Regions from separate parts of the Streptococcus salivarius genome, predicted to be linked through region 1. Evidence: predicted binding sites of a transcription regulator. Region 1 holds the regulator's gene; the other holds the start of a gene.

The links. Region 1 encodes HrcA, which represses chaperone genes, less so after heat shock. Its sites were predicted from a motif close to TTAGCACTCNNNNNNNNNGAGTGCTAA; they were not measured.
Region 2: a site for HrcA is predicted at 1,901-1,927, ahead of clpP (ATP-dependent Clp protease proteolytic subunit ClpP). Genes of this name have one in related genera too.

What each region holds. Positions count from the first base shown of each region.
Region 1 covers NZ_CP015283.1:652,745-656,170, forward strand. The annotation lists gene V471_RS03440 (glycoside hydrolase family 73 protein) at 1-415, shown strand, start outside; gene hrcA (heat-inducible transcriptional repressor HrcA) at 609-1,643, shown strand; gene grpE (nucleotide exchange factor GrpE) at 1,682-2,206, shown strand; gene dnaK (molecular chaperone DnaK) at 2,292-3,426, shown strand, end outside.
Region 2 covers NZ_CP015283.1:875,270-878,695, forward strand. The annotation lists gene V471_RS04550 (glycoside hydrolase family 68 protein) at 1-1,112, shown strand, start outside; gene upp (uracil phosphoribosyltransferase) at 1,202-1,831, shown strand; gene clpP (ATP-dependent Clp protease proteolytic subunit ClpP) at 2,005-2,595, shown strand; gene V471_RS04565 (YlbF/YmcA family competence regulator) at 2,681-3,130, shown strand; gene V471_RS04570 (YlbG family protein) at 3,123-3,404, shown strand.

The DNA.
Region 1 (3,426 bases):
AAAGATGTCTAAAAACTATGGTGTACCTGCGTCTATTCTCCTTAGTCAAGCTGCATATGAGTCAAATTATGGTAGCAGTCTTTTATCTGTTAAATATCATAACATCTACAGTCTCCCTGCTCAGCCAGGTCAAGAACGTATTCGTTTAAAGGATAGTATCTACAGTAAAGGGAAATGGCAATACCAAAAGGTGGATTTTGCAGTTTTTAAGGATTGGTCAAGTTCTATGATGACTTATTTAGAAGAACTTCGCCAAGGAACGTGGGGCGAGTCGACCTATAAAGAGGTGGCAGGAACGACTAGTTATAAAGTTGCGGCAGAAAAACTACAAGCTGCGGGTTTTAGCAGTGATCCAGATTATGCCAAACACCTCATATCTATTATTGAGACCTATCATTTGTCAAAATATGATTGATAAGATTAGAGTGCTTCTGAGGTGCTCTTTTTTAACTTTTCTAGGTCTTAAGATGTATTTTTAGCACTCTTACAAAAAGAGTGCTAATTTTTTTGGTTTTTTGGGTTGACATGTTCAAGTTTAGGTGTATAATAGAATCATAAGTTAGCAGTCGATGCATTAGAGTGCTAATAAATAGAAATGAGGTGACATCGTGATTACGCAAAGGCAAAACACTATTTTGAATTTGATAGTTGAGATGTTCACTCGTACACATGAACCGGTTGGTTCGAAAGCATTACAAGAATCAATTGATTCGAGTTCAGCGACCATTCGTAATGACATGGCCAAGCTTGAAAAGATGGGCTATCTTGAAAAAGCTCATACTTCTAGTGGGCGTATGCCAAGCCGAGCAGGTTTCCAGTATTTCGTCGCTAATTCTTTGAATCTTGATACGATTGATGAACAAGATGTTTATCAAGTGGTTAAGGCCTTTGATTTTGAAGCCTTTAAACTTGAAGATATCTTGGATGCGGCGGCGAAGCTGCTGGCAGAAATGACAGGATGTACAGCAGTGATTCAAGATGTGGAACCGACACGACAACGTCTGACTGGATTTGACATTGTTCATCTGTCCAATCACGACGCTTTAGCGGTTCTTACTCTAGATGAATCTAAGCCTGTGACAGTTCAATTTGCTATTCCAAAAAATTTCTTGTCTAGTGATTTGGAAATTCTTCATAAGCTTGTTCAAGAACGTTTTTTGGGAAACACTGTCTTAGATATCCATTACCGATTGAGAACTGAGATTCCTCAGATTGTGCAAAAGTATTTCAAAATAACAGATAATGTTCTAGATTTGTTTGATTATATCTTTTCACAACTTTTTAAGGAATTGATTTTCATCGAAGGTAAGGTTGCATCACTGACTTATGCCGATTTAAAAACCTATCAATTTTTGGACAATCCACAACATGTGGCACTTGAGCTTCGATCAGCTATCTCCGATGATGAAGTGACCAAGATTTCGGTTGCAGAATCAACTGAAGAAGCGCTTGAAAATGTCACAGTTATGAGTCATAAATTCCTGATTCCTTATCGTGGGATGGCACTCATGCATGTGATTGGTCCAGTTGAAATGGATTATCGTCGCATGGTTAGTTTGGTCAATGTTATTAGTAGAGTTTTGGTTATGAAGTTGACGGATTATTACCGTTACCTCAATAGTAACCATTATGAAGTTAGCTAAGATGTAACATTTAAAAAGTATAGAAAGAGGTGTATGCCTTGACTGAAGATATTAAAAAAGAAGAAGTGAAAGAAGAGGAAGCTACGGAGACAACTGAAGAAGTTGTAGAGGAAGTAAGCGAACCTTCTGAACTTGAAGAAGCCCAAGCGCGTGCCGAAGAATTTGAAAACAAATACCTTCGTGCCCATGCAGAAATGCAAAACATTCAGCGACGTGCAAATGAAGAACGTCAACAATTGCAAAAGTATCGTAGCCAAGATTTGGCAAAAGCGATTTTGCCATCACTTGATAACCTTGAACGTGCTCTTGCCGTTGAGGGCTTGACTGATGATGTCAAAAAAGGTTTGGAAATGGTGCAAGAAAGTTTAGTGCATGCTCTTAAAGAGGAAGGAATTGAAGAAATTCCAGCTGATGGTGATTTCGATCATAACTTCCACATGGCAATTCAAACAATGCCTGCAGATGATGAACATCCAGCAGACACGATTGCACAAGTTTTCCAAAAAGGGTATAAACTCCACGAACGCGTCTTACGTCCAGCTATGGTAGTTGTATATAATTAATTGAAAACTTGTCCGAAATGACAGAAAACTATGAATGAAAGATAAAAAAAGCAAAATAGAAATTAAAGTAAAAAGGGGAAAACATATGTCTAAAATCATTGGTATTGACTTAGGTACAACAAACTCAGCAGTAGCAGTTCTTGAAGGAACTGAATCAAAAATTATCGCAAACCCAGAAGGTAACCGCACAACTCCATCTGTTGTGTCATTCAAAAACGGTGAAATCATCGTTGGTGACGCTGCAAAACGTCAAGCAGTAACAAACCCAGATACAATCATCTCTATCAAATCTAAGATGGGTACTTCTGAAAAAGTTTCTGCAAACGGTAAAGAATACACACCACAAGAGATTTCAGCTATGATTCTTCAATACTTGAAAGGTTATGCTGAAGATTACCTTGGTGAAAAAGTAACTAAAGCAGTTATCACAGTTCCTGCTTACTTCAATGATGCACAACGTCAAGCAACAAAAGACGCTGGTAAAATCGCTGGTCTTGAAGTAGAACGTATCGTCAACGAACCAACAGCAGCAGCCCTTGCTTACGGTTTGGATAAGACTGATAAAGAAGAAAAAATCTTGGTATTCGACCTTGGTGGTGGTACATTCGACGTATCTATCCTTGAACTTGGTGATGGTGTCTTTGACGTATTGGCAACTGCAGGGGATAACAAACTCGGTGGTGATGACTTTGACCAAAAAATCATCGACCACATGGTTGAAGAATTCAAGAAAGAAAATGGAATCGACTTGTCAACAGACAAGATGGCTCTTCAACGTTTGAAAGACGCAGCTGAAAAAGCTAAGAAAGACCTTTCTGGTGTCACTTCAACACAAATCAGCTTGCCATTCATCACTGCTGGTGAGGCTGGACCTCTTCACTTGGAAATGACATTGACTCGTGCGAAATTCGATGATTTGACTCGTGACCTTGTAGAACGTACGAAAACTCCAGTTCGTCAAGCTCTTTCAGATGCAGGTTTGAGCTTGTCAGATATTGACGAAGTTATCCTTGTCGGTGGTTCAACTCGTATCCCTGCCGTTGTAGAAGCTGTTAAAGCTGAAACTGGTAAAGAACCAAACAAATCAGTTAACCCTGATGAAGTAGTTGCCATGGGTGCTGCTATTCAAGGTGGTGTTATTACTGGTGATGTCAAAGACGTTGTCCTTCTTGATGTAACGCCATTGTCACTTGGTATCGAAACAATGGGTGGAGTGTTCA
Region 2 (3,426 bases), 220 kb from region 1:
ATCGTCCACTTAATGGCTCAGGTGTGGTCTTGACAGCCTCTGTACCAGCTGACTGGCGTACATCTACCTATTCTTACTATGCGGTTCCTGTTGAAGGCTCATCAGATACTCTTTTGGTAACTTCTTACATGACTAACCGTGGTGGAATTGCCGGTGCTGAGAATAAATCAACATGGGCTCCAAGCTTCCTTATCAAGATGAATGCAGATGATACTACAGAAGTTCTTCCTAAGATGACGAATCAAGGTGACTGGATTTGGGATAAATCTAGTGAAAGCTTGGTACACGTAGGCGATCAAAACAGTGCTAAATTGCCAAACGAGGACTTTAATGTAGATTATTATGCGGTATCGGGTTATGGTCTTAAACCACATACTTATCCTACAGTTGATGGTTCAACAGGCGTTTCTGAAGCTCACGGTGTCTTGACTGTAACTGTTAAAGATGGTAAAGACAAGAAGGCAGATAAGCCAGAAACACCAGTAAGTCCAACAGAAGGTAACCATTCTGTTGATGATAAGACTAATAAACCAGGCACTTCTAAACCAGCGGACAATAATCAACCATCAGCTGATAAAGAAGATAAACCAACAAATCCTACGAATCCGGATTCTCCAGCTCGTACTCCTTTCCCATATTATGGAGACCACTCTAATGATAACAATTCTTCAAATGATCATCATGTAGCGGTCCCTGTGAAACCTTCGACAGGAGATTCTGTGGGTGATCGTCGTCCAGTAGCTCAAGCCGCAGAGATTGCGACACCAGTACCAAAGACTATTGTAGCAACTGGACCAACTGTTCCAACGAATACTGTTAAAGAAGAGTCTGTGACTGAAACAGAAGCTCCAAAACCAGTTAAGTCTGAAGAAAAAGTTCAGTCTCACGGAGTTGATAAAGCTAATGAAGTAACTAAGTCTGATGAGTCAAGTAAAGGCAACAATACTAAAGTTGCTGCCAAACTTGCTACGACTCCTAAGACACCAAGTGATTCAGAAGGTTCAAACAGCAACATTCTTTCAATCTTGGCGACTATCTTTGCAGCAATTGCTAGTCTAGCTCTTCTTGGCTATGGTTTGGTCACAGGAAAGATTCATTTACCTAAAAAATAATCCTTTTCAAAAACGTTTGCAGAAAAGCAAGCGTTTTTTTTGCCTTTTTGATATAATGGAGTGAGTATAAAGCAAAGGAAGAAACTATTATGGGTAAATTTCAAGTTATTTCACATCCACTGATTCAACATAAACTTTCAATCCTCCGTCGTGAGGATACTTCTACTAAGGACTTCCGTGAGCTAGTTAATGAAATTGCTATGCTTATGGGTTACGAAGTATCTCGTGACCTTCCTCTCGAAGAGGTTGAAATTCAAACACCAATTACCAAAACAGTACAAAAACAACTTTCTGGTAAGAAATTAGCGATTGTTCCAATCCTTCGTGCGGGTATTGGTATGGTCGATGGTTTTCTTAGCCTTGTACCAGCAGCTAAAGTTGGTCATATTGGTATGTATCGTGATGAGGAAACTCTTGAGCCGGTTGAGTACTTGGTTAAATTACCAGAAGACATTGATCAACGTCAGATCTTTGTAGTAGACCCAATGCTTGCGACTGGTGGTTCAGCAATCTTGGCAGTAGACTCACTTAAAAAACGTGGCGCTGCTAATATCAAGTTTGTTTGCTTGGTTGCAGCACCAGAAGGTGTCAAAAAATTGCAAGATGCTCACCCAGATATCGATATCTACACAGCATCTTTGGATGAGAAACTTAATGAAAACGGTTATATTGTTCCAGGTCTTGGAGATGCAGGTGACCGTCTCTTTGGTACAAAATAAGTTGAAAAGGGAAAATTTCCCTTTTTTTACTAGATTAATAAGTTTAAAGTGAAATTATTTTAGGGGGGGTTAGCACTCTTTCCAAAAGAGTGCTAAGAATGATGTTTTTTATTTGACCTAATTTGACTAAAATCATATAATAGCATCAAGACAATATTAAAAGGAGGATTCATATGATTCCTGTAGTAATTGAACAAACATCACGCGGTGAGCGTTCTTATGATATTTACTCACGTTTGCTCAAGGATCGTATCATCATGTTAACAGGTCCTGTTGAAGATAATATGGCAAACTCAATTATTGCCCAACTCTTGTTTTTGGATGCTCAAGACAATACAAAAGATATCTATCTTTATGTTAATACACCAGGTGGATCCGTTTCGGCTGGTCTTGCCATTGTTGATACAATGAACTTCATCAAGTCTGATGTTCAGACTATCGTTATGGGGATGGCAGCATCTATGGGAACAGTTATCGCTTCCAGCGGTACCAAAGGTAAACGTTTCATGTTGCCAAATGCAGAGTACATGATTCACCAACCAATGGGCGGTACTGGTGGCGGTACGCAACAAACAGACATGGCTATCGCAGCTGAACACTTGCTCAAGACACGTAATAATTTGGAGCAAATCTTGGCAGATAATTCTGGACAACCAATTGAAAAAGTTCATGTAGACGCTGAACGTGACAATTGGATGAGTGCTCAAGAAACGCTTGAATATGGTTTCATCGATGAAATCATGGCTAATAACCAATTAAAATAAACTGAGCTTGTCTTAAACAAAAGTCAGATGCAAATCGGTTGTATAAGGACCGTTTCATCTGGCTTTTTGTGTTATAATAGAAAACATGTTAATAATCAATGAGGAGTTGCTTGTGATTGATCAAGCTATAGAGTGTCTTGTTTCGTATTTTCTAAAGCTACCTGAGGTAGAGAATTATCGTTTGAAACGCCAGAAATTCGAAAATGACAGAGGACTTCAAGAGCAACTCTTTGCATTTCAAGAATTAAAAGATAGCTATGATGCTGCTAAGGCGTATGAGGCTTTTAGACCAGATGTGAGAGAGTTGAAACGTCAGGTTTTGCGAATGAAGCGCCAAATTGATTTAAACGAGGTGGTTATTGGCTATCGTCAGGCAGAGTTCGATTTACAGACTATTTTAGCCAATCTTGGTGAGGAGATTGCCCAAGCCGTTTCAGACCAGATTTTTATTGATACTGGCCTACCTCTTGCCCCTCATAAACCACATCATAAAAAGGGAGACACTAACATAAAGGAGAAGATGAGTCATGATTAAGCGTCAAGGCATTATTGTTTATTTATATTACAATAGAGACTTACGTAAAATTGCCAAGTTTGGAGATGTTGTCTACCATTCTTATAAGATGCGTTATGTGCACCTTTATGTAGATGAGGACAAGGTCGAGGATATTTTGAAAGAGCTCGATGGAATGAAAGCAGTGAAAAAAGTTCTGCCTTCCTACTATTCTGATATTGATATGGACTTTGTAGGTAGTCTGGAACGTTACGACACCTCAGTCCCTGAACCGTTTAAGAACTTTTCTCTTTAATGAGAGAAAAGTTTTTTTCTTT